Regions from separate parts of the Streptomyces sp. NPDC041122 genome, predicted to be linked through region 1. Evidence: riboswitches for the same ligand, from Rfam matches in the RefSeq annotation. Region 1 holds a riboswitch; each other region holds the start of a gene.
What was found. A riboswitch is a leader RNA that binds a small molecule or an ion and turns the genes downstream of it on or off. The one in region 1 is predicted to bind cobalamin.
Positions count from the first base shown of each region.

Region 1 (7,700 bases):
CGCTCATAGCCGACCGGGAGATCCACGACAACGTGGTATCGCTCGTCGTGGCGGGTGCGGAGAATGTGGCGTCGACGCTGGCATGGACCTTCCATCTGCTCACCGAACACCCGGAGCAGGAAAGGCGGTTGGTTGAAGAGGTAAATTCCGTGGCCCCCGATCGCGCGATCACATTCGCCGATCTGGCGGACCTGCCGCACACCCGCAATGTCGTCACCGAGGCGATGCGCATACGGCCGGCCGCCTGGATATTCACGCGCCGGTCGGTGGCCGAAACCGAACTGGGCGGCTATTCGATTCCGGCGGACGCGGACATCGTCTACAGCGTCTACGCGATGCAGCGCGACCCGCGTTCCTTCGAGCGGCACCTGGAGTTCGACCCGGACCGCTGGGATCCGGAACGTGCCGACGCCGTACCGGAGTTCGCGATGATGCCGTTCAGCGTCGGCAACCGGAAGTGCCCCGGCGACCACTTCAGCCTGGCCGAACTCGCCCTGATCCTCGGGACGGTGGCCCCGAAGTGGCGCCTCGAACCGGTCGGGGAGACCGACACCGGCACCCGCGTCGGCATCACCCTGCACCCCAAACGGCTCGTCCTGCGGGCCACCCCGCGCTGAACACGGCCGTGTGCCCGCCCCGCCGGCTCCGGCGGGACGGGCACACCGAGGCGCCGAGCGCCAGACCTAGAACTCGTCGTCGAAGGAGACCGACCCCTCGACCGCGACCTGGTAGGCGGAGGGCCGCCGCTCGAAGAAGTTGGTCAGCTCCTGGACGCCCTGCAGCTCCATGAAGGAGAAGGGGTTCTGCGAGCCGTAGATCGGCGCGAAGCCCAGGCGCTGCAGCCGCTGGTCGGCCACGCACTCCAGGTACTCGCGCATCGAGTCGGTGTTCATGCCGGGCAGACCGTCGCCGCACAGGTCGCGGGCGAACTGCAGCTCGGCCTCGACGGCCTCCTTGAGCATGTCCGTGACCTGCTGCCGCAGCGCGTCGTCGAAGAGCTCCGGCTCCTCCTTGCGGACCGTGTCGACCACGTCGAAGGCGAAGCTCATGTGCATCGTCTCGTCGCGGAACACCCAGTTGGTGCCGGTGGCCAGGCCGTGCAGCAGGCCGCGGCTGCGGAACCAGTACACGTAGGCGAAGGCGCCGTAGAAGAAGAGCCCCTCGATGCACGCCGCGAAGCAGATCAGGTTCAGCAGGAAGCGGCGCCGGTCGGACTGCGACTGAAGCCGGTCCAGCTTCTCCACCGAGTCCATCCAGCGGAAGCAGAACTCCGCCTTCTCCCGGATGGAGGGGATGTTCTCCACGGCCGCGAAGGCGGCGTTGCGGTCCTCCGGGTCGGGCAGGTAGGTGTCGAGCAGCGTCAGATAGAACTGGACGTGCACGGCCTCCTCGAAGAGCTGACGGCTCAGGTAGAGCCGCGCCTCGGGGGAGTTGATGTGCTTGTACAGCGTCAGCACGAGGTTGTTGGACACGATCGAGTCGCCGGTCGCGAAGAACGCGACGAGACGGCCGATCAGGTGCTGCTCCTCGGGCGTCATCTTGGCCAGGTCGGCCACGTCGGAGTGGAGGTCGACCTCCTCGACGGTCCAGGTGTTCTTGATCGCGTCGCGGTAGCGCTCGTAGAAGTCCGGGTAGCGCATCGGACGCAGGGTGAGCTCGAAGCCGGGGTCGAGCAGGTTCTTCTCACCCGCGGTGGTGGTGTGCAGTTCCGACTGGGACATTACTGGCAGGCCTCGCAGGACTCGGGGTTTTCCAGGGAGCAGGCGATGGCGTCTTCGGGGGTCGCCTGCGCGGGGACGGGGGCGGTGGCCGCGGCGTTCGAACCGCCGGCCGCGCGCGCGATGCGGGTGGCGGGGCGCGAGCGCAGGTAGTACGTGGTCTTCAGGCCCTGCTGCCAGGCGTACGCGTACATCGAGGAGAGCTTGCCGATGGTCGGCGTCTCCAGGAACAGGTTGAGCGACTGCGCCTGGTCCAGGAACGGGGTGCGCGCGGCGGCCATGTCGATGAGCCCGCGCTGCGGCAGCTCCCACGCGGTGCGGTACAGCGCGCGGACGTCCTCCGGGATCCAGCTGAAGCCCTGCACCGAGCCGCTGGCCTCGCGCAGCGCCTCGCGGGTCTGCGCGTCCCAGACGCCCAGCCGCTTCAACTCCTCCACCAGATAGGCATTGACCTGGAGGAACTCACCCGAGAGCGTCTCGCGCTTGAAGAGGTTGGAGACCTGCGGCTCGATGCACTCGTACACCCCGGCGATGGAGGCGATGGTGGCGGTCGGCGCGATGGCGAGCAGCAGCGAGTTGCGCATGCCGGTCGCGGCGATACGTTCCCGCAGCGCCGCCCACCGCTCCGGCCAGGTCAGCTCGACGTCGTAGTGGTCGGGGTGCAGCACACCGCGTGCGGTGCGGGTCTTCTCCCAGGCGGGCAGCGGGCCGTTGCGTTCGGCGAGGTCGGCGGAGGCCTCGTACGCGGCGAGCATGATGCGCTCGGCGATGCGGGTCGACAGGGCGCGCGCCTCGGGGGAGTCGAAGGGCAGCCGCAGCTGGAAGAAGACGTCCTGCAGGCCCATCGCGCCGAGGCCCACCGGGCGCCACCGCGCGTTGGAGCGCCCGGCCTGCTCGGTCGGGTAGAAGTTGATGTCGACGACCCGGTCGAGGAACGTGACGGCGGTGCGGACGGTCTCGTCGAGCCGCTCCCAGGCGATGTCGCCGTTCTCCACGAACGCGCCGAGGTTGACCGAGCCGAGGTTGCAGACGGCCGTCTCGCCGTCGTCGGTGACCTCCAGGATCTCCGTGCACAGGTTCGAGGAGTGCACGGTGTGGCCGGGCTCGGCGGTCTGGTTGGCGGTGCGGTTGGCGGCGTCCTTGAACGTCATCCAGCCGTTGCCGGTCTGCGCGAGGGTGCGCATCATGCGGCCGTACAGCTCACGGGCCGGGATGGTCTTCTTGGCCAGGCCCGCCGCCTCCGCCGCGCGGTAGGCGGCGTCGAACTCCCCGCCCCACAGGTCGACGAGGTCGGGCACGTCGGACGGCGAGAACAGCGACCACGGCCGGTCGGCGGCGACCCGGCGCATGAACTCGTCCGGGATCCAGTGCGCGAGGTTGAGGTTGTGCGTGCGGCGCGCGTCCTCACCGGTGTTGTCGCGCAGCTCCAGGAACTCCTCGATGTCGGAGTGCCAGGTCTCCAGGTAGACCGCGGCCGCGCCCTTGCGCCGCCCGCCCTGGTTGACCGCGGCGACCGAGGCGTCCAGCGTCTTCAGGAACGGCACGATGCCGTTGGAGTGGCCGTTGGTGCCGCGGATCAGCGAACCGCGGGAGCGGATGCGCGAGTACGAGAGGCCGATGCCGCCGGCGTGCTTGGAGAGCCGCGCGACCTGGTGGTAGCGGTCGTAGATGGAGTCCAGCTCGTCCTGGGGGGAGTCGAGGAGGTAGCAGGACGACATCTGCGGGTGGCGGGTGCCGGAGTTGAAGAGCGTCGGCGAGGACGGCAGGTAGTCGAGGCGGCTCATCAGGCGGTACAGCGCGGCGACCTCGTCGAGGGCGCGGACGCTGTCGTCCTCGGCCAGCCCGCTCGCGACGCGCAGCATGAAGTGCTGCGGCGTCTCGATGACCTGCCGGGTGATCGGGTGGCGCAGCAGATAGCGGCTGTGCAGCGTGCGCAGGCCGAAGTAGCCGAAGCGGAAGTCGGCGCCGTCGGCCAGCGCGGACTCCACGAGCGCGTCGAGCCGGGCGGCGTGCGCGGTGACGAAGTCGGCGGTGCGGTCCGCGATCAGGCCCTCGCGGTGGCCGACCACGATCGACTCGGTGAAGGTGCGCACGCCCTGCGTGGCGGCCTCGGCGGCGATGGAGAGGGAGAGCAGCCGGGCGGCGAGCTTGGAGTACGCCGGGTCCTCGGAGATGAGCCCCGCGGCGGCCTCGGTCGCGAGCGTGCGCAGCTCCGCCTCGTCGGCCCTGGCCGAACGGCCGCGCAGCGCGGCGGCCGCGACTCGGCCGGGGTCGGCGTCGGGGAGGTCGGCGGTGAGGTCGGTCAGGGTGCGCAGCAGCGCGGTCCCCGGCGCGTCGGTCACCTCGGCGGTCGTCGGTGACGGCGCTGACGCAGGTTCGGCAGGCGCGATGGTCACGTGGAGCTCTCCCTCGCTCGGCTCTGGGCCTGGGGGGAGAGGACGGCACACACGGGCGCACCCGGACAGGGCGGCGTACCGCGTCCACCGGCCCATTCCACGAGGCCCGGACGGTCGGCACCCGGGCCGGACGGCTCGGGTGCACTGCCGGCAGGTCTTCGGACTGCGCGTACGACAAAGACGTACACGTCCACCGTTGCGGGACAGTTCCGGACTTGCACCGGATTCCCCTGCGGCGACAGCGAGCACGAGCATACATCTTGTGCCGCCTCACTGAAGCAGGCCCACATCTTGTGTCGGATCGCGAACGGTACGGCCTAGAGTGTCAACGCGTAGGTGAGCAGCGGGAGACCGGGGATCGGGTACCAGTCGCGCTCCGGGGTGCGGACGAAGCCGAGGCGTTCGTAGAGCCGGTGTGCGGTCCGCATGGAGGGCGAGGAGGACAGCACCAGCCGGGTGCGGCCCGCCTGCCTGGACCGCTCGACGCACGCGCGCACGAGCAGTTCGCCGACCCCGCGCCCGCGCGCCGCGGGCGAGACCGCCAGCATGCGGATCTCCGTCTCGTCGCCCCGCGCGATGTCGGCCAGGGCCCCGCCGGACGGCACGAAGGTGACCCCGCCGAGCAGTGCGCCGTCCGCCGCGCCGTCGGCCGCGGCCACCAGGATCTCGGCGTGCGCCGCGCGCCCCGCCACGTCCCGCAGCACGGGCAGGTAGCGGTCCTCGGGGCCGTGGTCCAGATGTCCGTCGTCGAGGTAGGCCTGCGCGGTGAGGTCGCCCAGTGCCGCGTACTCCTCGGGATGTGCCGCTCTGATCGTGATGTCCATGGGGCGCAGTGTGCAACAGCGCACGACGAAGGGCCGCCGGTTTTCCGGCGGCCCTTCGCGGTCGGTGCCTCAGCAGTGCGGGAGCGGGATCAGTGCGCGGCGCCCGCGGTCGCCGGCGGCAGTTCCTCCACGACGCCGGGATCGCCCGCGTCCGCCGTGTAGTCCGCCGGGGATGTCTCGTCGACGCCCTCGGGGGCCTTCAGCGCCTTCAGGACGAAGGTGAGGACCACGGTGACCACCACGTTCAGGACGAAGGCGGTCAGGCCGATGTAGCCGATCTCACCGATGCCCGGGATGGTGTCGGAGGAGCCGCCGAAGTGCTTCTGCGTGGGCGAGGCGACGCCGTACGCGGCCAGCGTGCCGTAGACCATGCCGACCGCCCAGCCGGCGAGCAGCGCCCAGCGGTGGAACCACCGGGTGAACAGGCCGCCGACCAGCGCGGGCATCGTCTGCAGGATCCATATGCCGCCGAGCAGCTGGAAGTTGATCGCCACGGTCTTGTCCATGCCGAGGACGAAGATGAGGGCGCCCACCTTCACCAGGAGCGAGACCAGCTTGGAGATCTTGGTCTCCTGCTCGGGCGTCGCGTCGGGCTTGATGAAGTCCTTGTAGATGTTGCGGGTGAAGAGGTTCGCGGCCGCGATGGACATGATGGCGGCCGGGACGAGCGCGCCGATGCCGATCGCGGCGAAGGCCACGCCGGTGAACCAGTCGGGGAACATGTCCTCGAAGAGCTGCGGGATGGCCAGCTGGCCGTTGTCGACCTTGACCCCGGCCGCGATCGCCATGAAGCCGAGCAGCGCGAGCAGGCCCAGCATCAGCGAATAGAGCGGCAGGATCGTGGTGTTGCGGCGGATGACGTTGCGGTTCTTGGAGGAGAGCGTCGCCGTGATCGAGTGCGGGTACATGAAGAGCGCGAGCGCCGAGCCGAGCGCCAGCGTCGCGTACGTCCACTGGCCGGCCTCGGGCGGCGCGAGGGCGCCGCGCGGTTTGCCCGTGCCCTCGTTGACCACCCCGAAGGCGTCGCCGGCCTTGGCGAAGATGTCGTCGAAGCCGCCGAGCTTGATCGGGATGTAGATGATCGCGACGGCGATGACGAGGTAGATCAGCCCGTCCTTCACGAACGCGATCAGCGCGGGCGCGCGCAGCCCCGAGGAGTACGTGTACGCCGCGAGCACCGCGAACGCGATCAGCAGCGGCAGGTCCTTGACGAACCAGTTGGTGTCGGGGCCGCCGCCGATGCCCATGACGTCGAGAACGGCCTGGATGCCGACGAGTTGGAGGGCGATGTACGGCATCGTGGCGAGGATGCCGGTGACCGCGACCGCCAGCGAGAGGCCCTTGGAGCCGAAGCGCCCGCGCACGAAGTCCGAGGTGGTCACATAGCCGTGCTTGTGCGAGACCGACCACAGGCGCGGCAGGAACGTGAAGATCAGCGGGTAGACGAGGATCGTGTACGGGACGGCGAAGAAGCCGGCCGCGCCCGCCGCGTAGATCGCTGCGGGGACGGCCACGAAGGTGTACGCGGTGTACAGGTCGCCGCCGAGCAGGAACCAGGTGACCCAGGTGCCGAACGACCGTCCGCCCAGGCCCCATTCGTCCAGGGACTCCGTCTCGGCCTTGCGCCAGCGCGCGGCCAGGAAGCCCATCGCGGTGACCGCGACGAAGAAGAAGATGAAGACCCCGAGGGCGACGCCGTTCACGCCGCCCGATGCGAGTGTGGTCACTTTCCGGCACCCCCCTGGGCCTGCGCGGCCTTGCGGGAGCGCTGGTCACGCTGCCACAGCTTGTACGCGGTCATCGTCAGCACCGTGGAGATGAGCACCCACAGCATCTGGTACCAGTAGAAGAACGGGATGCCGATCAGGGTCGGGTCGATCTTGGCGTAGGAGCTCACCCACAGCATCGCCACGAAGGGCGCGACAAGGCAGACGGCGATGACCACGCGGACCGGCGTGACGACCGGTCTGTTCACTTCCGGCGCATCTGACATGTCGCGGCTCCGTTCCCTCACTTATCCCATGCTTAACGTGCGGGAAATCTAAGCCACAGTCTCGCGGTATGGAACCCCCGTCCGGATAACGGACGGATCACCGCCGCGCAATGTCCCTGCTCAGCAGCAGCGGAATCCCTGCCGGGGGTCCGACTCCTGCCGGTCCGTCCGCATCCGCTCGAATGCGCGGCGGCTGGGGACGGTTGCGTGCGGATGGTCCCTGCGGATATGCGCCACGTACCGTTCGTACGCGCTCTCGTCGGTCAACTCCCTGACGTACCACCGCATCCAGCGCACCCCGCGCAGCAGCCAGATCACGGCGTCACCCCCTCCCGCTCCCGCTCGCGCCGCTGCTCCTCCTTCTCCTCGCGGGTCGCGAAGAGTCCGGCCGGGGCGGTCAACCGCGATTCCACGTACGGGGCTTCCTGGAGGCGGGAGGCCTCGGGGGCGCGGACGTGCCGGACGCAGACGCGTGCGGCGTCCACGATCACGACGACGACGAGCAGCGCGAGCACCGCCGAAAGGATGCCGTCCACCGTGGAGTTGGTGACGACGGTGTGCATGTCGTCCATGGTCTTGGCGGGCGGCAGGATCTTCCCCTCGTCGATGGCGTCCCGGTAGTTGGCGCGCTGCTGGAAGAAGCCGACGCGCGGATCGCTGGAGAACACCTTCTGCCAGCTCGCGGTGAGCGTCACCGTCGCGTCCCAGGCGAGCGGGATCGCGGTGATCCAGGCCCACTTGAGGCGGCCGGACTTGACCAGCAGCGTGG
Region 1 is NZ_JBVIYQ010000005.1:216,420-224,119, reverse strand. It holds gene ACZ6B8_RS19875 (bifunctional albaflavenone monooxygenase/terpene synthase) at 1-617, shown strand, start outside; gene ACZ6B8_RS19870 (ribonucleotide-diphosphate reductase subunit beta) at 684-1,721, opposite strand; gene ACZ6B8_RS19865 (ribonucleoside-diphosphate reductase subunit alpha) at 1,721-4,114, opposite strand; cobalamin riboswitch at 4,247-4,369, opposite strand; gene ACZ6B8_RS19860 (GNAT family N-acetyltransferase) at 4,432-4,938, opposite strand; gene mctP (monocarboxylate uptake permease MctP) at 5,028-6,587, opposite strand; gene ACZ6B8_RS19850 (DUF3311 domain-containing protein) at 6,662-6,931, opposite strand; gene ACZ6B8_RS19845 (CstA-like transporter-associated (seleno)protein) at 7,052-7,249, opposite strand; gene ACZ6B8_RS19840 (carbon starvation CstA family protein) at 7,246-7,700, opposite strand, start outside.

Region 2 (7,700 bases), on a different contig from region 1:
CGAGTTCGTCCGCTCTCGCGTGTGATCGGAAGCCGGCCGGTGCGATCGGTCGTGGGGCTCGCACTGGCGGGCGTGACGGCCGCGGTGCTCACCGGCTGTTCCATGGAGGACGCGACCTGCGGCGGCGGGGAGTATCCGGTTCTGAGGGTGGGAAGCAGCGGATCCGCGTGCGCCCCCAAGGGAGAGGAGCCGCCCAAGGGCTATTCACGCTATCCCGCGGGCAAGGTCCCTGAGCACGTCGGCGACAAGTGGGATACGTACTGGGAGACGCACACCGTCGACAAGGACGGGAAGATCATCAAGCTGAAGGACGGTCAGTGAGCCTCGGGCGCCGGAGCGGAAGGCGGGAGCGGGGCCGGACGCCGGAGCGGGAGCCGTCCGGGCGCTGGGCGTCCGAACGGCGGTCGCCGGGCCGGAGTTGGGCCGCTCGTTCCTCGCTCTCGATCCTGTTGATCGCGTAGACGGCCGGCATCAGGCCCGAGGTGGCCAGAAACGCCCCCAATAGGTCGGCGCCGGTGCGGAATCCGAGGCCCCGATCGGGTTCGAAGAGACACACGGCGGCGAGGAGGGTGGCCGCGCCGATCGGCACGTTGATGAAGAAGATGGAAGCAGGAGTCCACCGAAGGCGATCATGTAGGCGTGGTCGAGCCAGGCGAGGTTCGATTGTGTGAAGTCCAGTTCCCTTCCGATCGTGGGGAGCGCCACGGTGACGACGCTGCCGTCCAGAACGATGATCAGCACCCCGGTACACAGCGTGGCGCGACGTCAACGACCTCGGCGAGCTGGACGTCGTGCGCGTCGAACCCGCCGGCTAACCCCGAGCGACCTCAGCGGTGTGTGCGGGGGCGTAGCGCTCACCCACTACCTGGTCGCTCAGCGGGTTCAGCGCGGCCAGCGTCTCGGCGTCCAGTACGAGTTCCAGCGCGGCCGCGTTCTGCTCCAGCCGGGCCGGGCTGCGGGTGCCCGGAATGGTGGCCACCGCTACCCCGAGCCGCTCGGCCTGGGCGTACACCCAAGCCAGCGCCACCTGGGCCGGGGTGGCACCCAGCCGGTCGGCCACCTCGCGCACGGTCTGCGCGATCCTCTCGTTGGCCTCGCCCGCTTCGTCGGCGAAGCGGGGGTTGGTGCGCCGGAAGTCCCTCTCGCCCAGCGTGGAGCGGTCCAGGGTGCCGGTCAGGAACCCCCGCCCCAACGGCGAGTACGGCACCAGCCCGATCCTCAGCTCTGCCATCACCGGGGTGACCGCCTCGGCTTCGCGGGTCCAGAGCGAGTACTCGCTCTGGACCGCGGCGATCGGGTGCACCGCGTGGGCCCGGCGCAGCAGCTCGCCGTCGACCTCGGACAGGCCCAGATGGCGGACCTTGCCCGCCGCGACCAACTCGGCCGTCGCCCCGACGGTCTCCTCGATTTCCACGTCCTGGGGCGGCCGGTGGGCGTAGTACAGGTCGATCGTCTCGACGCCCAGCCGCAGCAACGAGGCGTCACAGGAGCGCAGCACGAAGTCCCGGGCACCGCGGATGCGGCGTCCCCGGGTCGCCGGCACTGCGGTCGATGCCGAACTTGGTGGCCAGCTGCACCTGGTTCCGGCGGCCGTGGATGGCCCGGCCGACCAGCACCTCGTTGTGCCCGGTGCCGTAGGCGTCGGCGGTGTCCAGGAACGTGACGCCCAGCTCCAGGGCCCGGTCGATGGTGGCCAGGCCGCCGTCCCAGTCGGCGGGGCCGTAGCTCTCGCTCATCCCCATGCACCCCAGGCCCATCGCGCTGACGGTGAGACCGGGCGAGCCGAGCGCGGTTCGGGTGATCATGCGTGGATGCTCCTCCGGGTCAGGTGCGGCGCGAGCGGGTGAGGGTGAAGCGCTCCACCTTCAGCGGGTCGCCACAGGACCCGGACACGAGGTGGGTTACCGGATCCTGCGCCGGCACGGGCTACCGCGTGGCCGTGTCCGCCGCATCACCGTCATCGCCGAGGACCTCGCCGCCGACGCCCGCCAGGGGGGCCGCATCGGACCCGCCGGCGCCTTCCAGCGCGTCAGCTGACCCGCACAGTCCCGCTACGCGCTCCCGGTCTGAGGCAAAAGCGCCGCTTCGGCCTGCGCCACGGGGTACGGATCAGCGCCAGCGGTTGTTGCTGGTATGGTCCCCGGCGAGCCAACGGGCGAGGTCGGCGTGTGCGGTGGCGCGCTGCTCGACGTCGATCTTCTCCACGTCGGGGTGGTCGACGGCGAACTCCAGGATCAGCCCGTTGGGGTCCGTGACGTACAGCGAGACACAGAAGCCGTGGTCGATCACGTGAGGGTTCGCGTCCACGGAGCCGGCCGCCTCGACGCGCTCGCGAATGGCTTCTTGTGCCCCGGCCTCGACCTTGAAGGCTATGTGGCGCAGAGGAGTTGAGTTGATGCTGGTCCTGAACTCCTCCTGGTCGTTGCGGTCCGCGAACTGAAAGAAGGCGAGCGCGCTGCCGTCGGCCAGGCCGTAGAGAGCGTGACTGTAGGCGCGCTCGACGCCGTGCATCACCTCGCGCTCGGTCCACGTGGCCACTAACGGCAGGCCGATCACGTCCTCGTAAAAGCGGCGGTTGGCTTCCTGGTCGTCGGTGATCCAGGCGTGGTGGTGGAGACGGAGGGGCAGGGACCGGGCCTGGGCGTGCGGCTCAGACCGTGTCTGCATCTGCGTCGGTGTCTGCGTCATGTCGGTCATCTCCTGTACGTAGGCGCGTAGTTGGCTGGTCGTCGATGCTGGTCGGCGTCGCCCTGAAAAGAATGCCACTAGCACAGGTTGAAGGTTAAATCATTTCTGGCCATGTTCGCGGTCAGGCCGCTTGCCGGCCGCCCCGGCCATCAACGGCGCTTTCGGGGATGAAGCGACAGGAAGAAACGATCCCAAAGGCGCGGCGGCACGTTCGGCCGCCGGCCCGCCGCGCGGTCCGGACCCGTGTGGCCGGAAAGGCGGGGGTGGACTTACTAGGACGTCCAACTATATGTTCGTGACCAGAGCCCGCGGTGCAGGGAAGCCGGTGTGAATCCGGCGCGGTCCCGCCACTGTGACCGGGGAGTGCGTTCTCGCCGAGCGATACGCCACTGACGGACGAGTCCGTCGGGAAGGCGGGAGAACGCGCGCTGATCCGGGAGTCAGGATACCGGCCGCGGGGTGTTCCGTGTTGTCCACGAGGATGGAGCAGACACGCATGGCACCGGTCCGTACCCACGACCCAGGTGATCCGGCGAAGCGAGCGGCGGCCGTCGCCGACGCTCGACTCCACGACGGCTCTTAGGCCTTCGCGTCCCACGTCAGGCCCATCGATCCGCCTGTCCGGCGGTGCCGTCGGCCTGCCGTGCCATCTTCGGATCTCACCTGACGAGAGCAGGCTCTCATGGTCCGTGAACTGACACATTTCATCGGCGGCAAGCACGTGCGCGGGGCCTCCGGGCTGTTCGCCGACGTGTACGACCCCAACTCCGGCTCCGTACAGGCCCACGTGCCGCTGGCGGGGCGCGACGAGACGGCCGCGGCAATCGCCGACGCCGAAGCGGCGCAGCGCGGCTGGGGCGAGTGGAACCCGCAGCGGCGCGCCCGCGTGATGCTGCGCTTCCTCCAACTCGTCGAACAGGAGCGGGAGTCGTTGGCCCGGCTGCTCTCCTCCGAACACGGCAAGACGATCGCCGACGCCCACGGCGACCTGCAACGCGGCCTAGAGGTGGTGGAGTTCGCGGCGGGCATCCCGCACCTGCTGAAGGGTGAGTTCAGCGACAACGCCGGCACCGGCATCGACGTGCACTCCCTGCGCGTACCGCTCGGCGTCACCGCCGGGATCACCCCGTTCAACTTCCCCGCGATGATCCCACTGTGGAAGGCCGCGCCCGCGCTCGCCTGCGGAAACTCCTTCGTTCTCAAGCCCTCCGAACGCGCGCCCTCGGTGCCGCTCCGGCTCGCCGAGCTGTTCCTGGAGGCGGGGCTGCCGCCCGGCGTCCTGAACGTGGTCAACGGCGGCAAGGAAAGCGTGGACACCCTCATCGAGGATCCGCGCGTGCAGGCGCTCGGCTTCGTCGGCTCCACGCCCGTGGCCGCGCACATCTACGCGAGCGCCGCCGCACACGGCAAGCGCGCGCAGTGCTTCGGCGGCGCCAAGAACCACATGATCGTGATGCCGGACGCCGACCTCGACCAGGCCGTGGACGCGCTGATCGGCGCCGGGTACGGCTCGGCGGGGGAGCGGTGCATGGCCATCTCGGTCGCCGTGCCCGTCGGTGAGGAGACCGCCGACGCGCTCGTCACCCGCCTCAAGGAACGCGTCGCGGAGCTGCGCATCGGCCGCTCCGACGACCCCGAGGCGGACTTCGGCCCGCTGGTCACCCGCGACGCCCTCGACCGGGTCCGCCGCTACGTGGACATCGGCGTCAACGAAGGGGCCGAACTCGTCGTCGACGGACGGGACGTCACCCTGCCCGGCCACGAGGACGGCTTCTTCGCGGGTGCCACGCTCTTCGACCGCGTCTCGCCCAGGATGCGGATCTACCGCGAGGAGATCTTCGGCCCGGTCCTCTGTGTGGTCCGTGCCGCGGACTACGAGGAGGCCCTGCGCCTGCCCACCGAACACCCCTACGGCAACGGCGTCGCCCTCTTCACCAGGGACGGGGACACCGCCCGCGACTTCACCCGCCGCGTCGGCGCCGGCATGGTCGGCGTCAACGTGCCGATCCCCGTGCCGGTCGCGTACCACACCTTCGGCGGCTGGAAGCGGTCCGGCTTCGGCGACCTCAACCAGCACGGCCCCGACGCCGTGCGCTTCTACACCCGTACGAAGACCGTCACCTCGCGCTGGCCGTCCGGGGCCAGGGAAGGCGCGAGCTTCACCATCCCGACGATGGGATGACGGCGATGACACCGACGGCCGCCGCCCTCACCAACGACCATCCCGCCGCCCTCACCAAGGACCAACTCGCCCTGGCCGAGGTCACACTGGACTTCGCCGAGGAACACCTCGCGCCGCACGCCGTCGCCTGGGACCGCGACAAACACTTCCCCGTGGACGTACTGCGCAAGGCCGCCGCGCTGGGCCTCGGCGGCGTCTACGTACGCGAGGAACACGGCGGTTCGGCGCTCGGCCGCACCGACGGAACCCTCGTGTTCGAGGCCCTCGCCACCGGCTGCCCCTCCATCGCCGGCTACCTCTCCATCCACAACATGGTCGCCTGGATGATCGACCGGTACGGCGACGAGAGGCAGCGCGCCCGCTGGCTGCCCGACCTGTGCACCGCGGCAACGCTGGGCAGTTACTGCCTCACCGAGCCGGGGGCCGGATCGGACGCCGCCGCCCTGCGGACGCGCGCCGAACGGGACGGGGACGGCTATGCGCTGACCGGCGTCAAGCAGTTCATCTCCGGAGCGGGCGCCTCGGCCGTCTACCTCGTCATGGCCCGCACCGGAGAGGAGGGCCCCCGCGGAATCTCCGCCTTCGTCGTCGAACGCGACGACCCCGGCCTCTCCTTCGGCGCCGACGAACGCAAGATGGGCTGGAACGCCCAGCCCACCCGCCAGGTGATCCTCGACGGCGTGCGCATCCCCGCCGACCGGCGCCTCGGCGCCGAGGGCGACGGCTTCCGCATCGCCATGACCGGCCTCAACGGCGGACGCCTCGGCATCGCGGCCTGCTCCCTGGGCGGCGCGCAGAGCGCACTGCACCGCAGCGTCACCCACCTCGCCGACCGCGAGGCGTTCGGCGCGCCCCTGCTGGACGCGCAGGCACTGCGGTTCCGCCTCGCCGACATGGCCACCGAACTGGCCGCCGCACGCGCGCTGGTGCGCCAGGCCGCGGACGCCCTCGACCGGGGCGACCCGCGGGCCCCGCAGCTGTGCGCCATGGCCAAGCGGTTCGCCACGGACACCGGCTACTCCGTGGCCGACCGGGCCCTGCAACTCCACGGCGGCTACGGCTACCTCAGCGAGTACGGCATCGAGAAGATCGTCCGTGACCTGCGGGTCCACCAGATCCTGGAAGGAACCAACGAGATCATGCGTCTCATCGTCGCCCGCGGCCTCACCGAGGCCGTCCGATGACCGCGGCCGACGACTCCGTGGTGCTCCGCGTCGAAGGCCGCGCGGCCCACGTGGTCCTCAACCGCCCCAAGGCCCTCAACGCCCTCACCCACACCATGGTGTGCCGTATCGACGAGGCGCTGGCCGCCTGGGCGGACGCCCCCGGGATCGAGACCGTCGTGCTCACCGGCGCGGGGGAGCGCGGCCTGTGCGCAGGCGGCGACATCCGCTCCATCCATGAGGACGCCACGACCGGCGACGCCGGGGCGACCCGGGAATTCTGGCGGGCCGAGTACCGCCTCAACGCCCGCATCGCGCACTACCCGAAGCCGTACGTCGCCGTCATGGACGGCCTCGTGATGGGCGGCGGGGTGGGGATCTCGACGCACGGCAGCGTGCGCGTGGTCACCGAAAGGTCCCGGGTGGCCATGCCGGAAACCGGCATCGGCTTCGTGCCCGACGTCGGCGGAACCTACCTCCTGAGCCTCGCACCGGGCGGCCTTGGGGCTCATCTGGCGCTCACGGGTGCCCAGGTGGCGGCGGGCGACGCGCTCAGGTGCGGGTTCGCCGACCACTTCGTACCGTCGTCCGCGCTGCCCCGCCTGCTGGCGGACCTTTCCGACGCGCCGGTACGCGAGGTGCTCCCGCGGTACGTGTGCGACGCCCCGCCCTCTCAACTCATCGAAGACCGGGGGTGGATCGACGCGTGCTACGCGGCCGACACGGTCGAGGAGATCGTCGAGCGGCTCCAGGCGGCCGGCCCGCGTGCGGCGAAGGAGGCCGCCGAGACACTCCTCTCCCGCTCACCGACCGCCCTCAAGGTGACCTTGGAGGCGTTGCGGCGGGCGCGTGAAATGGGGTCGCTGGAAGCGGTGTTGGACCAGGAGTACCGCGTCTCGTGCGCGGCCCTCGCCTCGGCCGACCTCGTGGAGGGCATCAGGGCGCAGATCGTCGACAAGGATCGGGCGCCGCGCTGGGACCCCGGCACGCTCGCCGAAGTGACCGCCGGTGACGTCGGACGTTTCTTCGCCCCGCTCGGGGCCCGCGAACTGGGTCTGGCAGACGGGGCGACGGATCAGGAGGTGGCGTGGTGACATCCGCACAGTCCACGGCGGCACGGAACGTCGCCTTCATCGGCCTCGGCCACATGGGCGGGCCGATGGCCGCGAACCTGGTCGGGGCCGGATACCGCGTCACCGGCCACGACCTCTCGGCCGAGGCCGTGACTGCCGCCGCCGAGCGGGGCGTGCTGCCCGCCGCCTCCGCCACTGCGGCCGCGCGGGAGGCCGACGTGGTGATCACCATGCTCCCCGCCGGACGCCACGTACTCGCCCTCTACGGTGAGGAAGGCCTGCTCACGGCGGCGCCCCCGGGCACGCTGTTCGTCGACTGCTCCACCATCGACGTCGCGGACGCACGCGCCGCCCACGAGGCCGTCGCCGCGGCGGGGCACCGGGGCCTCGACGCCCCGGTGTCCGGCGGCGTGGTGGGAGCCGAGGCGGGCACCCTGACGTTCATGACCGGTGGCGGCCCCGCGGAGTTCGCGGCGGCGGAACCGTTGCTGGCCGCGATGGGAAAGCGGGCGGTGCACTGCGGCTCCGCCGGGGCCGGGCAGGCGGCGAAGATCTGCAACAACATGATCCTCGGCATCACGATGGTCGCCGTCA
Region 2 is NZ_JBVIYQ010000007.1:273,677-281,376, forward strand. It holds gene ACZ6B8_RS25510 (SCO0607 family lipoprotein) at 40-321, shown strand; partial or broken gene ACZ6B8_RS25515 (aldo/keto reductase) at 812-1,805, opposite strand; gene ACZ6B8_RS25520 (hypothetical protein) at 1,897-2,037, shown strand; gene ACZ6B8_RS25525 (VOC family protein) at 2,110-2,688, opposite strand; cobalamin riboswitch at 2,981-3,159, shown strand; gene ACZ6B8_RS25530 (CoA-acylating methylmalonate-semialdehyde dehydrogenase) at 3,371-4,870, shown strand; gene ACZ6B8_RS25535 (acyl-CoA dehydrogenase family protein) at 4,876-6,054, shown strand; gene ACZ6B8_RS25540 (enoyl-CoA hydratase/isomerase family protein) at 6,051-7,127, shown strand; gene mmsB (3-hydroxyisobutyrate dehydrogenase) at 7,124-7,700, shown strand, end outside.
Region 2: it holds a riboswitch for cobalamin, as region 1 does, so the genes downstream of both, ACZ6B8_RS25530 (CoA-acylating methylmalonate-semialdehyde dehydrogenase) here and ACZ6B8_RS19865 (ribonucleoside-diphosphate reductase subunit alpha) in region 1, are expected to answer to the same signal.

Region 3 (7,700 bases), on a different contig from region 1:
GCACGATTCAATGCCCTGACATCGGCGATCCCGACCCTTCCGGCCGGAAGCGCAGTCACCTTGCTCGCACCACCCGCTCTGCCGAATCGGCATCGGTGGGCCGCACATCCTTCATCGCACAGGCACTCCGTGCCACGTATTCGCACAGTTCACCACTCCCGGGAGACGGTCATGGCGCAGGCAGGGACGACGACGGCAACGGCTCAGGAGCTCGCACAGCACTGGGCGACCGACCCGCGCTGGCAGGGCATCGAGCGCACCTACACGGCCGACGAGGTCGTCCGACTCTCCGGCCGTGTGCGCGAGGAGCACACTCTCGCCCGGCGCGGCGCCGAGCGGTTGTGGCGGCAGCTGCACGAGCAGGACTACATCCACGCGCTCGGCGCGCTGACCGGTGGCCAGGCCGTCCAGCAGGTCAAGGCCGGCCTCCAGGCCATCTACCTGTCGGGCTGGCAGGTCGCCGCCGATGCCAATCAGGCCGGGCACACCTACCCGGACCAGAGCCTGTACCCGGCCAACTCCGTTCCCCAGGTGGTGCGTCGGATCAACAACGCGCTGCTGCGCGCCGACCAGATCGCCACGAGCGAGGGCGACGCCTCGGTGGACTGGCTCGCGCCGATCGTCGCCGACGCGGAGGCCGGCTTCGGCGGTCCGCTCAACGCCTTCGAGCTGACCAAGGCGATGATCGCGGCGGGCGCGGCCGGCATCCACTACGAGGACCAGCTCGCCTCGGAGAAGAAGTGCGGTCACCTCGGCGGCAAGGTACTGGTGCCGACCGGCCAGCACATCCGTACCCTCAACGCGGCCCGGCTCGCCGCCGACATCGCCGACGTGCCCACCCTGATCGTGGCCCGCACCGACGCGCTCGCCGCCAACCTCCTCACGAGCGACGTCGACGAGCGTGACGCGGAGTTCGTGACCGGCGAGCGAACGGCCGAGGGCTTCTACCGGGTGCGGGGCGGCATGGCGCCGGTGATCGCCCGGGGCCTCGCCTACGCCCCGTACGCCGACCTGATCTGGGTCGAGACCGGCACGCCCGATCTCGCCCAGGCCCGTGAGTTCGCCGAGGCGATCCACGCCGAGCACCCGGACCAGATGCTGGCCTACAATTGCTCGCCGTCCTTCAACTGGAAGGCCGCGCTGGACGACGACCAGATCGCCAAGTTCCAGCGGGAGTTGGGGGCGATGGGCTACCGCTTCCAGTTCATCACCCTGGCCGGCTTCCACTCGCTCAACCACGGCATGTTCGACCTGGCGCGCGGCTATGCCGAGCACGGCATGACCGCCTACGTCGACCTCCAGGAGCGGGAGTTCGCCGCGCAGGAGCACGGGTTCACCGCGGTCAAGCACCAGCGAGAGGTCGGCACCGGCTATTTCGACCTCGTGTCGACCGCCGTCAATCCGGCCTCCTCCACCACGGCGCTGGCCGGCTCCACGGAGACCGAGCAGTTCCACTAGGCCGCGCCCGGGCCCTGTCGGCGGGGCCCGTCATTCCCCACCCCATCCAGCCCCACCCTGCGATCAGGCCGGGGGCCGGACGACCGTCTCCGTCCGGCCCCCGGCCGCTCCCGCTGAGGAGAGCCTCATGCCCGTCTCCGCGCCCACCAGCCGCATCCAGCTCCTCGGCACGCCAGGGGGCCACCGTCACGACGAGATCCTCACGCCGGCGGCCCTGGACTTCGTCGGCCGCCTCGCCGACGCCTTCGCCGAGCGCCGCGCCGACCTCCTCAGGGAGCGGGCACGCGTGGCGGCCAGGCTCGCCGCCGGCTCCCCCCTGGACTTCTCCGTCGCCACCACCCGCATCCGCGCGGACGCCTCCTGGCGGGTGGCGCCGCCCGCCCCCGGCCTGACCGACCGCCGCGCGGAGATCACCGGCCCCCCGGACCGGGCGATGACGGTCGACGCGCTCAACTCCGGTGCTCAGGTGTGGATGGCGGACTTCGAGGACGCCACCGCCCCCACCTGCGACAACATCGTCGGCGGGCAGCTGAACCTCCTGGACGCCATCGAGCGCCGCATCGACTTCACCACTCCGAAGGGCAAGCGGTACCGGCTCGGTGAGCGGCTCGCGACCATCGTCGTCCGTCCGCGCGGCTGGCATCTGACCGAGGAGCACCTGCGGATCGACGGCCGCGCCGTGCCGGCTTCGCTGGTGGACTTCGGGCTCTACTTCTTCCACTGCGCCCAGCGGCAGATCGACGCCGGACACGGTCCGTACTTCTACCTGCCCAAGCTGGAGGGCCGGGGTGAAGCACGGCTGTGGAACGACGTGTTCGTGCTCGCCCAGGAACTCCTCGGCATGCCCCGGGGCACGATCCGGGCCACCGTCCTGATCGAGACCGTCACGGCCGCCGTCGCCATGGAGGAGATCCTCTACGAGCTGCGCGAACACAGCTCCGGTCTCACCGCGGGACGCTGGGACTACCTGTTCAGCCTCATCAGGACCTTCGGGCACCGCACCGACTTCCTGCTGCCCGACCGCGCCAAGGTCACCATGACGGCAGCCTTCATGCGCGCCTACACCGAGCTCCTCGTGCGCACCTGTCACCGGCGCGGTGCCCACGCCATCGGTGGAATGGCCGCCCAGGTACCCGGCAGGGACGCCGAGGCACACCAGGCCGCCCTCGCCCAGGTGCGACTCGACAAGGAGCGTGAAGCCGAGGACGGCTTCGACGGCTCCCGGGTCGCCCACCCCGCTCTGGTGCCCGTCTGCCGGGATGTCTTCGACGGTGTCCTCGGACCGCGGCCGCATCAGCTCGACCGCACCCGCGACGACGTCGAGGTGGGGCCGGAGCAGCTCCTTTCCGTGCGGCGCACCAGCGGCCGGCCCACCCCGGAGGGCGTGCGCACGAACGTCGCGGTGGCGCTGCGCTACTTCGCCGCCTGGCTGCGCGGGCAGGGCGCCGTCGCCCTCGACGGGCTCATGGAGGACGCCGCCACGGCGGAGATCGCACGGGTACAGATCTGGCAGTGGCTGCGGCACCGGGTCGTCGACCGGGAGCGGGTCCTGGAGGTACTGGAGGACGAACTGGCTTCCCTCGGCGCGGAGTACCCGTGGGCGCCGCTCGACGATGTCCGGGGACTCTTCGAACGCACCGCGCTGGCACGGGAGTTGCCCGCCTTCTTCACCACGGACGCCTACACGCGCCATCTCGTGCACCGTCCGGAGGGACTGTGATGGCTGGGGAGTCACCGGCCTGGACACGACCGTGGCCTGCGAGGCGGTCGTGGTCGCAGCCCGCGCCGCGCGGGAGTGCATCGCCCCCCCAACACGCCGTACCACGCGGCGATTTGAACCTGCCGAGCAGGGGCGGGTTCCACACCTACGACCGGGGCTGAGGGGCCCGGGTCCGCCGCCGGGCTGAGGGGCCCGCGGCTGCTGCGGGAGAGGGGTGCGGGGCGGAGTGGTGATCCGCCCGGCACTCCTCTCACGTGTGCCGGAGCGAGATGACACCCGGTGTCACGCTCGTGACCCGCTTCACATGTCGAAATGCGGGCCGGGGTGTGCGATCGGTTTCCGTGCGCCTAGGGTGAGCGGTGCAGCTGGTTCGCCCCGTCCGCCAGGCGGGATGCGTCGTAAGAGGGAACCCGGTGGGAATCCGGGACTGCCCCGCAGCGGTGAGTGGGAACGACCGCCGTCATCAGCACTGGACCCGACCGGGTCCGGGAAGCGACGGCCAGTAGGTGTCCCGTGTCCGGCCGACACGTGACGTGCCCGCGAGTCCGAAGACCTGCCCGTTGCCCGCACGTGACCGATCACGTGCGGCGCTTTCGGTGACCTCGTGGGCGGGTCGGCGTACATATCGAGCGGCACGCGCGGCATCCGACCGCGGCGTGGTCCGTCCGGTCAGTCGTCCCTTCGCGCCCCGTCCGGTCTCCGGGAGAACCAGGACACATCTCGCGAAGGAGAGTTCCGTGACAGCGCAGCCCGCAGCCGCGGCAGCACGAGCCACCGTGTACGGCTACCCCCGCCAGGGCCGGAACCGGGAGCTGAAGAAGGCCATCGAGGGCTACTGGAAGGGCCGCGTCACCGCTGCCGCCCTCCGGGAGACCGCGGCGGACCTTCGCCGGTCGAACTGGCGGCAGTTGGCCGACGCCGGCCTCCACGAGGTGCCGACCGGTGACTTCTCGTACTACGACCACGTTCTCGACACCAGTGTCATGGTCGGCGCTGTCCCCGAGCGGCACCGCGCGGCCGTACAGGCCGACGCCCTCGACGGCTACTTCGCGATGGCGCGCGGCACGCAGGACGTGGCGCCGCTGGAGATGACGAAGTGGTTCGACACCAACTACCACTACCTGGTGCCCGAGTTGGGGCCCGACACCGCGTTCCGGGCCGACTCCGCCAAGCAGGTCGCCGAGCTGACGGAAGCCCTCGCGATCGGGCACACGGCGCGTCCCGTCCTCGTGGGCCCCGTGACGTACCTCCTGCTCGCCAAGCCCGCGCCGGGTGTGGCCGCCGACTTCGACCCGCTGACGCTCCTCGACCGGCTCCTGCCCGTCTACGCCGAGGTGCTCGCGGACCTGCGCGCGGCGGGCGCCGAGTGGGTCCAGCTGGACGAGCCCGCCCTGGTCCAGGACCGCACCCCGGCCGAGCTGAACGCCGCCGAGCGCGCCTACCGCGACCTGGGCGCCCTCACCGACCGCCCCAAGCTCCTGGTCGCCTCGTACTTCGGTCGTCTCGGTGACGCGCTCGGCATTCTGGCCAAGGCCCCCGTCGACGGCCTGGCCCTCGACTTCACCGAGACGGCCGCCGCCAACCTCGACGACCTCGCCGCCGTCGGCGGACTGACCGGCAAGCGGCTGGTCGCCGGTGTCGTCAACGGCCGCAACATCTGGATCAACGACCTGGAGAGGTCCCTCGCCACCCTCGGCACACTCCTCGGGCTCGCCGACCGCGTGGACGTCGCCGCGTCCTGCTCGCTCCTGCACGTCCCGCTGGACGCCACCGCGGAGCGGGACATCGACCCGCAGGTCGCCCGCTGGCTGGCGTTCGCCCGGCAGAAGACGCGGGAGATCTCCGTCCTGGCGCGCGGCCTCTCCCAGGGCACCGAAGCCATCGCGGCCGAACTCGCCGCGAACCGCGCCGACCTGGCCTCCCGCGCCGGTTCCACCATCACCCGCGACCCGGCCGTCCGCGCCCGTACCGCCGCGGTCACGGACGCCGACGCCCGACGCTCCCAGCCGTACGCGGAGCGTGCGGCGGCCCAGCGTGCAGCCCTCGGTCTCCCGCTGCTCCCGACGACGACCATCGGGTCCTTCCCGCAGACCACCGAACTGCGCACCGCCCGCGCCGACCTGCGGGCCGGGCGGATCGACACGGCCGGGTACGAGGAGCGCATCAGGAACGAGATCCGCGAGGTCCTGTCCTTCCAGGAGAAGGCGGGCATCGACGTGCTGGTGCACGGTGAGCCCGAACGCAACGACATGGTGCAGTACTTCGCCGAGCAGCTCACCGGCTACCTCGCCACTCAGCACGGCTGGGTGCAGTCCTACGGCACCCGCTACGTCCGCCCGCCGGTCCTCGCCGGCGACATCTCGCGGCCCGAGCCGATGACGGTGCGCTGGACGACGTACGCCCAGTCGCTCACCAGCCGCCCCGTCAAGGGCATGCTCACCGGCCCCGTCACCATGCTCGCCTGGTCCTTCGTCCGTGACGACCAGCCACTCGGCGACACCGCCCGCCAGGTCGCGCTCGCCCTGCGCGACGAGGTCAACGACCTGGAGGCGGCCGGGACTTCGGTCATCCAGGTCGACGAGCCCGCCCTGCGCGAGACGCTGCCGCTGCGCGCCGCCGACCACTCCGCCTACCTGGCATGGGCCACCGAGTCCTTCCGCCTCAGCACCAGCGGGGTACGGCCGGACACGCAGATCCACACGCACATGTGCTACGCCGAGTTCGGCGACATCGTGCAGGCCATCGATGACCTGGACGCCGACGTCATCAGCCTGGAGGCGGCCCGCTCCCACATGCAGGTCGCCCGCGAACTCGCCGCCCACGGCTACCCGCGGGAGGCCGGCCCGGGCGTGTACGACATCCACTCCCCGCGCGTACCGAGCACCGAGGAAGCAGCGGCCCTGCTGCGTAAGGGACTTGAGGCGATCCCCGCCGAGCGGCTCTGGGTGAACCCGGACTGCGGCCTCAAGACCCGCGGCTGGCCCGAGACCCGTGCCTCCCTGGAGAACCTGGTCGCCGCGGCCAGGACCGTCCGCGAGGAACTGTCCGCCTCGTGATCCCCGAGGAGGTGGGGCCGCGGCGTCGACGGCGCCCCGGCCCCACCCCTCCCCCGGCACATCGGAGAACACCACATATGCACAGCCACCCGGGCCGTCACACGGTCGACGGACTGCCCGACTGGGGTCGATGCGCTGTCATGGGCGTCGTCAACGTGACGCCGGACTCCTTCTCCGACGGCGGCCACTGGTTCGACACGCCCGCGGCCTGCAAGCGGGGGCTCGACCTCATGGCCGAGGGCGCCGATCTGGTCGACGTCGGCGGCGAGTCGACCCGCCCGGGCGCGTCACGGGTCGATGAGGACGAGGAGCTGCGACGGGTCGTCCCCGTGGTCCGGGGCCTGGTGGCCGAGGGCGTCACGGTCTCCGTCGACACCATGCGTGCCACGGTCGCGGAGCGGGCGGTCGCGGCGGGCGCGGTCCTCGTCAACGATGTCAGCGGAGGGCTCGCCGACCCCGCGATGCTCCCCGTCGTGGCGGCGAGCGGCGTTCCCTTCGTGGTGATGCACTGGCGCGGGTTCAGCCACGACATGAACAGCCGGGCGGTGTACCACGACGTGGTCGCCGAGGTCGTGGCCGAACTGCGCGCCCGGCTCGACGCCGTCGTGGGCGCCGGCATCCCTCCCGAGCGTCTCGTGATCGATCCGGGCCTCGGTTTCGCCAAGGAAGCGGAGCACGACCTGCGCCTGGTGGCCGAGTTGGCCGCACTCCGCTCCCTCGGCCGTCCCGTGCTGGTCGCGGGCTCCCGGAAGAGGTTCCTCGGACGCGTCCTGTCCGACGGTGACGGCACGCCACCACCCGCCCGCGAACGCGACGCCGCGACGGCGGCGCTCTCCGCCATCGCCGCCCATCAGGGCGCATGGGCCGTGCGGGTCCACGAGGTGCGGGCGACGGCGGACGCGGTGCGGGTCGCGCACGCGATCGGCGCGGCCGCCGGTGCGCGATGCGCCTCCGGGCGGGATAAGGCTTGGTGACTGTCCATCAGTGAACAACCTGACGGAGCGGTATATCTGGTGTAAAGAGCCAGGTCAGATCGGTTATCATCGGAATCCACTCACGGTCGGCCGGACGCCGGAAGACACCCTGACCATCCGAGGGAATCGGAAAGGACACGTACGGTGTGCTGCCCCTTCTGCAGGCTCCCCGACAGCCGCGTCATCGACAGTCGGTCGACCGATGACGGGACCTCCATCCGTCGCCGGCGGCAGTGCACGCACTGCCAGCGGAGGTTCACCACGGTGGAGACCTACTCCCTGCTCGTGGTCAAACGCAGCGGCGTGACCGAACCGTTCAGCCGTACCAAAATCGTCAGCAGCGTCCGCAAGGCGTGCCAGGGCCGCCCCATCACCGAGGACATGCTCGAGCGGCTCGGCCAGCAGGTGGAGGAGAACGTACGGGCGTCGGGCAGCGCCCAACTGTCCACGCACGAAGTGGGATTGGCCGTGCTGGAGCCGCTCAGTGAGCTG
Region 3 is NZ_JBVIYQ010000007.1:153,316-161,015, reverse strand. It holds gene aceA (isocitrate lyase) at 172-1,458, shown strand; gene aceB (malate synthase A) at 1,586-3,178, shown strand; cobalamin riboswitch at 3,527-3,753, shown strand; gene metE (5-methyltetrahydropteroyltriglutamate--homocysteine S-methyltransferase) at 3,916-6,234, shown strand; gene folP (dihydropteroate synthase) at 6,312-7,208, shown strand; gene nrdR (transcriptional regulator NrdR) at 7,353-7,700, shown strand, end outside.
Region 3: it holds a riboswitch for cobalamin, as region 1 does, so the genes downstream of both, metE (5-methyltetrahydropteroyltriglutamate--homocysteine S-methyltransferase) here and ACZ6B8_RS19865 (ribonucleoside-diphosphate reductase subunit alpha) in region 1, are expected to answer to the same signal.

Region 4 (7,700 bases), on a different contig from region 1:
GCAGGAGGAGGCCGCCCGCGCGCGCCGGGCCTCCGTCGGCGAGCGTCACGAAGCCCTCGGGGCCGCCGAGTTGGACGAGCAGCGTGAGGGCGCCGGTGACGCAGAAGCCGAGCGGCACGCGGTAGGCACGCCACAGTTTGCGGGGCGGCACGCCCGCGGGTCCGAGCAGCAGGACGAGCGCCGCGGTCAGCACCAGCGCGGCGCCCGGCCAGGGCGGCAGCGAGATGGCCAGGACGGTGAGGCCGAGCCCGAGCACGGCCTTGTCCACGGGGTGCCGGCGGCGCCAGCGACTGCTGTGCGCCGCCGCGTCGATGGGCAGCACGCCGGGTCAGACCTGCCCGGCCCCGGACCGGCCGGCCTCCTGGCCGGCCGGGGTGCCGGCCGCGGCACCGGTGGACCGCTCCGCGTCCGCCTCCTGCGCCACCGTCTGCTCCGCGCCCTGGCGGCGTCCCTTGCGCAGCCCGAAGTAGTAGGCGAGGACACCGGCGCCCATGGCCGCCTGCAGGGCGAAGAGCGCCGACTCGATCTCCCCGGAGGGGGGTTCGTACAGTGGCGAGAACCACGGCTTGTAGTCCGGCTTGATCTCGGTGATCGCGGTCTCGGCCTGCGCGTCGGCGCCGGCGAACGGCTCCTTCTCGTCGTCGCCGAGCCCGAGCGCCACGGGCAGCACCGCGAGCGCGGCGACCACCACGAGCAGCAGGATGTTGATTTTCGCGTTCCGGCTCATCGGGCGCTGGCCCCCGTCTCCGTCTTGGTCGTCGTCACGTCCGGCGTGCTCTTGCGCTGCATCAGCACGCCGAGCCGGGTGAGCTCGCCCCTGCTGGACTGCACGAGCAGCCGCATCACCAGGACGGTGAGCAGTCCCTCGCTGATCGCCAGCGGGATCTGCGTGACGGCGAAGATTCCGCCGAACTTGCCCAGAGCCCCGAGGAATCCGCTGCTGGGGTCGGGGAACGCGAGCGCCAGCTGAACACTGGTGACGCAGTACGTGGACAGGTCGGCGACGAACGCACCGAAGAACACGGCGACCATGAGCGGGACGTCGAACCGCTTGAGGAGCCGGTAGACCGCGTATCCGGCCCAGGGGCCGACGATCGCCATCGAGAAGGCGTTGGCGCCCAGGGTGGTGAGCCCGCCGTGGGCGAGCAGCAGGGCCTGGAAGAGCAGGGTGATGGTGCCCAGCACCGTCATGATGGGCGGCCGGAACAGGATCGCTCCGAGCCCGGTTCCCGTCGGGTGCGAGCAACTGCCCGTGACGGACGGGATCTTCAGTGCGGACAGGACGAACGTGAAGGCCCCGGAGGCGCCGAGGAGCAGCGTGCTCTCCGGGTGTTCCTTGACTTCACGGGTCAGGGAGCGGACTCCGTGGACGACGAACGGCGCGGACGCTACGCCCCAGGCGATCGCGTGCGCCGGTGGGAGGAAACCCTCGGCTATGTGCATGGCTCGGCAGACCCTCTCCAGCACCTCGTGGATGGACAACGCGCCTTGGCCGGTCTCCTGGCTGACGGGTCGTACCGACCGGACTCCGCCTTCCCGGGTGCGTGCGCACCCAGTGGCTGCCGCGAGGGCTGGAGCCGGACTTCCCGATCACAGTGGCGAGGGCCGCACCGGCATCACACCGGATTTCCCGTTCACCAAGGCGTGGCGACATTAGTGCGCAACTGATCTGCTGACAACTTGCGCACGGGTTGCGGCGGTGGCACACGCGAGCGCGTGTACCACCGCGTACGCCCCTGATCAGCGGCCGTGTGGCGGGTGGGTCAGCGGAGCCACTGGTCCTGGTCGGCGGGCCGGTAGAGGGTGAGGGCCTTGGGGAGCTTGTCGAGCACGAGCCGCTGGTACGTGGTGTCGGTCACCTCGCCGTCGTAGGCGAGGTGCGGGTCGCCCTCCACGACTTCCAGCTCGAGCCGGCGCACCTGGGCGGTCGTCAGGACACGGGAGTTGTGCAGGGTTCCGGTCAGGACGGCGAGGAGCAGCCGGGTGCGGGCCAGCGGAGTGCCGGCCTCCACGGCGCGGACGTCGAGGAGCCCGTCGTCGAGCTGGGTGCGGTAGGTCGGGGCGAAGCCCGCCGGGTGGTAGATGCCGTTGCCCGCGAAGAGCAGCCAGATGCGGCGCGGCCGGCCGTTGATCACCACGGAGAGCGGGGCGCCCGTCGCCAGAACCTTGGCGAGGCCGATGACGAGCGCGGGCCACTTGCCGATGCGCTTCTCGAGCCGCTCCCGGGCATGGACCAGGTCCGAGTAGACGCCGATGCTGAACGTGTTGAGGAAGAGCTGCTGTTCGCCGCGGGCCTCCAGCTCGCGGGTCGGCGCCTCCTGTGTGCCGCCGGTGGCGGCGCCGGGCTGCTGATAGGCGGAGGCGCGTCCCACGTCGGAGGTGACGGCGTCGCCGGACCCGATGGCGCGGGTGACGTCTTCCAGCGTCACGTTGCCGAGGTCCACGGCGAAGTGGTTGAAGGTGCCGCCGGGGAAGACGGCGAGGGGGACCTGGTGCCGTGCCGCCGTGACGCTGCCCGCGTTGACCGTGCCGTCGCCGCCGCACACCCCCAGCGCCCCGCCGTCCGCGACGGCGCGCTGCGCGGCCGCTTCCAGGAGGGCCACCAGATCGTCGCCGGGTTCGAAGACCGTGATCGACGCTTCGGGGAGCAGGGTGCGCAGGGTGTCGGCGGTGTCCCTGCTCCAGGCGACGCCGGAGGACGGGTTGACGACCACGTGCAGGCCCTGGCCGTCCTTGAGCGCGGGGGCCGGCCGGCGCGGCGGAGCGCCCGCGGCCGCCGCCGCGGGCTTCACGGGCCACCAGCGGCAGGTGAGCAGCGCGGCCCCCACTCCGATGAGGGCTCCGGCGGCCGTGCGGCCGCGGTGGTCGAGGCCCTTCTGGCCGCGCGCGTAGGCGAGACCGGCCGCGAACGGCAGGACGCCCAGGCCGTGCCGGGGCGACTCCATGACGACCGCCGAGGTGAAGGCGGTTGCCGTGGCTATCGGGCTGGCGGGCAGCGAGGCGGTGCGGGGGCGAGGGAACAGCGCGGGCAGGCCGTCCAGGACGGGGCGGGCGCTGCGGGCCGCGGGCTTGGCCACCGCATGGTTCACAGCTGTGACGATCGCCACCGATCCGAGCCCCCGCAGGGCAGCCCTGCGGGCGCTCCTGTCCCCCGAGAGACCCAGTGCCGTGGCGGCGCCCAGCCATACGGCGTCGTGCTCGACCACCGTACGGAGCGCCCGTGTCACGGCCCCGCCGCGAGCGGGGCCCACCAGGTCGAGGGCGGCGGCCAGCCGTTTGCCCGGCCCCGGGCCCGGCACCTTCCACCGCTGAACAGATCGCTTCATTCGCTCGCCACACCTCTGCACTTGTAAAGAATCCGCAGCACGCGGCCGGAACGGACCAGGACGAAGTCCCAGCCTACCCGCGCCGATCCCGCCCACTCCGCTCGGTCCGGCGCACGCACCGGCCGCGGAGCCACGCGGGGCTGCCCCGGAAAGAGTGACGTCACGCGGGTGGATGGCCCCAGCCGCGATTGAGGCCATGGCCCGGGGAGGTAGGTCTGCGGCTGCCACCAGGGCGGCCACGAGGCGGCCCGACCGGCTTCGCCACGAAGGAGACGCCTCAATGGCAGCGACAAAAGTCCGGGACGCCCGTCGCACCCGGCTCGGTACCCGCGTGCTCGCGCTCGTCGTCACGGCGGCGTTCGCCGCGGGCGCCTCCGCCTACGCGAGCGCCCCCGCTCGTGAGGACTCCCCCGCGCCCCGCAGCCCCTCGCCCTTCACCGGTTTGACGGCACGCCAGGGGCCGGTCGTGGCGGTCAAGTTCGACAACGCCCGGGCGGCCCGCCCACACACGGGTCTCGACCGGGCGGACATCGTCTACGTGGAGAGGGTCGAGGGCGGTATGAGCCGTCTCATGGGCGTCTACTCCAGCAAGGTGCCGCCGGAGATCGGCCCGGTGCGCAGCGCCCGCGAGTCCGACGTCGAGCTGCTGCGCCAGTTCGGCCGGCCGGTCCTCGCCTACTCCGGGGTGCGCACCGCGCTGCAGAAGAAGCTCAGGGACGCGCCGCTGTACGCCCGCCCGCAGGGCCGCTTCCCGGGCGCCTACTTCCGCCGGAGCGGCCGGCCCGCCCCGCACGACCTCTTCCTCCGCCCGCAGGCGCTGCTGCGCTCGGTGCCGCGGACCGACCCGCCGGCCGACATCGGGTTCCGCTTCGGTCCCGCGCCGGCCGGTGGCACGCCCACGGCGGCCCGGACCGTCCGGTACCCCGCCGCCCGTCACTCCTTCCGCTGGTCGCCGGGTCAGCACCGCTGGCTCGTGTCGTTCGACGGCACGCCGGCCCGCAGCACGTCGGGGACGCGGCTCGGCGCGCCCACGATCGTCGTTCAGTACGTGCACATGCGTCCGTCGCGGTTCAAGGACTTCAAGGGCGCGGTGACGCCGTACATCGAGACCGTCGGGAGCGGCCGGGCCCTGGTGCTGCGCGACGGCAGGAGCTACGCGACACGCTGGAACCGTCCCACGGCCACCGCGGGCACCACCTTCACCCGCGCGGGTGGGGCGCCGATGCCGTTCGCTCCGGGCCAGGTGTGGATGGTCTACGCGGATCGCGGGTGACGAGAACCGCGGCTGACGCGCACCGCGGCTTCGACGCCGGGAAACAGGCCGGGCGGGCCGGTCGGAACGGTCCCCGCGGAGGGGTGTTCCGACCGGCCCGCCCGTGTGCGGCCGGTGGTGTCCTACCGGCCGACCGGAGCGAGCTCCCGGTCGGTCTCGGCCTCGGGCGCACCCGTGTCGCCGAGGTTCTTGTGCAGCTGCTCGCCCTCCACGTCCACGTTGGGCAGGAGCCGGTCCAGCCAGCGCGGCAGCCACCAGGCCGACTTGCCGAGCAGGGCGAGGACCGCGGGCACGATCGCCATGCGGACGACGAAGGCGTCGAAGAGGACGGCGATGGCCAGGCCGAAGCCCATCATCTTGATCATGTCGTCGTTCTCCATGATGAAGCCGGAGAAGACGCTGATCATGATGATCGCGGCCGCCGCCACGACCCGTCCGCCGTGGGTGAAGCCGGTCACGACCGACTCGCCGGGGCGCGCCCCGTGGACGTACGCCTCGCGCATCCGGGTCACGAGGAAGACCTCGTAGTCCATCGCCAGGCCGAAGACCACGCCGATCATGAAGATCGGCATCATCGACATGATGGGGCCCGGCTGGTCGACGCCCACGATGTCCGCGAGCCAGCCCCACTGGAAGACCGCGACCACGGCGCCGAGCGCGGCGGCCACCGAGAGCAGGAAGCCGAGCGCCGCCTTGAGCGGGACGAGGACGGAGCGGAAGACCAGCATCAGGAGCAGGAACGCGAGGCCGACGACCAGTCCGAGGTAGGGCAGGAGCGCGTCGTCCAGGGTCTGCGAGAAGTCGATGGTCATCGCGGTCTGGCCGGTGACCAGAACCTCGGAGCCGGTGGCGGTGCCGATGCCGTCGGCGGTCGAGCGGATCGACTTGACCAGTTCCTCGGTCTCGTGGTCGCTCGGCCCGGTCTTCGGGACGACGTTCATGATGGCGGTGTTGCCCGCCTTGTTGGCCTGCGCCGGGCTCACGTTGACGACGCCGTCGATCTTCCCGATGGACTCGCCGACGGTCTTGGCGGCTTCCGCGGCTCCGGAGTCCTTGGTGACGGTGACCATCAGCGGGCCGTTGAAGCCGGCGCCGAAGGACTCCGACAGCATGTCGTAGGCCTTGCGCTGGGTCGTGTCCGGCGCCGAGGTGCCCTCGTCGGGCAGGCCGAGCTCCAGGCTGGTGGCCGGGACGGCCACAGTGCCGAGGCCGATGACGGCGACCAGGAGCACGGCGAGCGGGTGGCGCAGCACGAACCGCGCCCAGCGGGTGCCGAGCCTCGGCTTGGCGTTCGGGTCGGCCAGCTCGCTCGCGGACTTCTTGCGGTCCTTGCGGCGCAGCACCTTGCGGCCCGCGAAGCCGAGCAGCGCGGGGATCATGGTGAGCGCGATCAGGACGGCGATCACGACGGTGCCCGCCGCGGCGAGGCCCATCTTGGTGAGGATCGGGATGTTGACGATCGCGAGGCCCGAGAGGGCGACGACGACGGTGAGTCCGGCGAACACCACGGCGGAGCCCGCAGTTCCGGTGGCCCGTCCTGCGGCTTCCTCCGGTTCGCGGCCCTCGGTTATCTCCGCCCGGTAGCGGGAGACGATGAAGAGCGCGTAGTCGATGCCGACGGCGAGCCCGATCATCATCGCGAGCGTGGAGGTGGTGGCGGAGAGGTCCAGGACGCTGCCGAGCGCCGCGATGCCGGAGACGCCGATGCCGACGCCGATGATCGCGGTCAGCAGCGGCATGCCCGCGGCGACCAGCGAGCCGAAGGTGAGGATCAGGACGACCGCGGAGATGGCGATGCCGATGAGTTCGGCGCTGCCGCCCATCTCCTGTTCGGCCATGACGGCGTCGCCGCCGGTCTCCACCGTGAAGCCCGCCTTGCGGGTGGCGTCGGTGGCGTCCGTCAGCGCGTCACGCGCCTTGTCGGTCAGCTCGGTGGCGGCGACCTTGTAGGTGACCGCGGTGTACGCGGTGGTGCCGTCCTTGCTGACGGTCCGGGCCTTGTAGGGGTCGTCGACGCTCGACACCTGCGGGCCCTTGCCTATCGCCGCGACGAGCTTCTCGACCTCGGCCTTGGGCTTGCCGGAGCTGATCTTCTCGCCCTTCGGGGCGCGGATCACGACGCGCGCGCTCGCTCCGTCGGCGCTGGCGTCGGGAAAGCGCTTCTCGAGCAGGTCGAAGGCCTTCTGCGACTCCGTACCCGGCATCGAGAAGGAGTCTTCGGGCGGGGCGGGAGCTGTCGCGGAGGCGAAGATCGCCCCCGCCAGCGCCACCACCCACAGCAGCGCCACATAGCGGCGCCGCCGGAAGGCGAAGCGACCTAGTTTGTACAGGAACGTAGCCACGGCGAAAGGGACTCCCGTCGGGTTCGGCAGGCGTGGACGACCCTCTGCCGGTGCGATCGGCGCACGTCAGCGGGTCCAGCAGGATCGGTCTCCATCCTCACCGCCGAGAAGCGGGAGCAAGTCCGCCTGCGAGCCGGACTATCGGCCCACGGTCGCTGTACTGCGCCACCCGACGAGTCATCCCCTGGGAGGAGAGCCGATCTCCCTTTCTAGGCCACAGGGTGCAGTCACGTGTCAACGGTTTCTGCATCATTGGCGCGGAACTTTCGGTTCCCCTTGTCCCGGACCGCAGCCACCGCCCATTTACCTGCATCGTTCACGCATCCACACCGACAAGTTCTGGCGCAATGAAGACTCGGTGGCCTGTTTCCGTCGCCCGAGAGATCGCGACCTGTCCGAGAAGACCCCTGTCCGTGACATTTGGGCCGAGCGGCATACAACGGACCGACGATGCCCCCTGCGAGGCGGCGTGCTGCACGTGACCGATTCGTACGCCGGAGCCAGCCGCTTCGTCCCGCGCGGGGACACCGGACGCCACCCAGGAGCGCCACCGAGGCACTCTGTTCCCGTCGCTCCCGGCCGCCTACCGTGAAACAGCAGTTCGCGCACCCTCGCACGGCTTGTCATGCACTTGTCCACTTTGTCCCGGCAAGAGGCACGAGGTGAGCCATGTTCCTCCGTCACAGACGCCCCGACCGCGGGCCCGCCACCCGTCGACGCCGCGCCCCAGTCCACCGCGCCCCGGTCCACCGCGCCACC
Region 4 is NZ_JBVIYQ010000004.1:212,301-220,000, forward strand. It holds gene cbiQ (cobalt ECF transporter T component CbiQ) at 1-322, opposite strand, end outside; gene ACZ6B8_RS17005 (energy-coupling factor ABC transporter substrate-binding protein) at 329-727, opposite strand; gene ACZ6B8_RS17010 (energy-coupling factor ABC transporter permease) at 724-1,443, opposite strand; cobalamin riboswitch at 1,474-1,657, opposite strand; gene ACZ6B8_RS17015 (diacylglycerol/lipid kinase family protein) at 1,764-3,326, opposite strand; gene ACZ6B8_RS17020 (DUF3048 domain-containing protein) at 3,607-4,599, shown strand; gene ACZ6B8_RS17025 (MMPL family transporter) at 4,722-6,941, opposite strand; gene ACZ6B8_RS17030 (M6 family metalloprotease domain-containing protein) at 7,611-7,700, shown strand, end outside.
Region 4: it holds a riboswitch for cobalamin, as region 1 does, so the genes downstream of both, ACZ6B8_RS17010 (energy-coupling factor ABC transporter permease) here and ACZ6B8_RS19865 (ribonucleoside-diphosphate reductase subunit alpha) in region 1, are expected to answer to the same signal.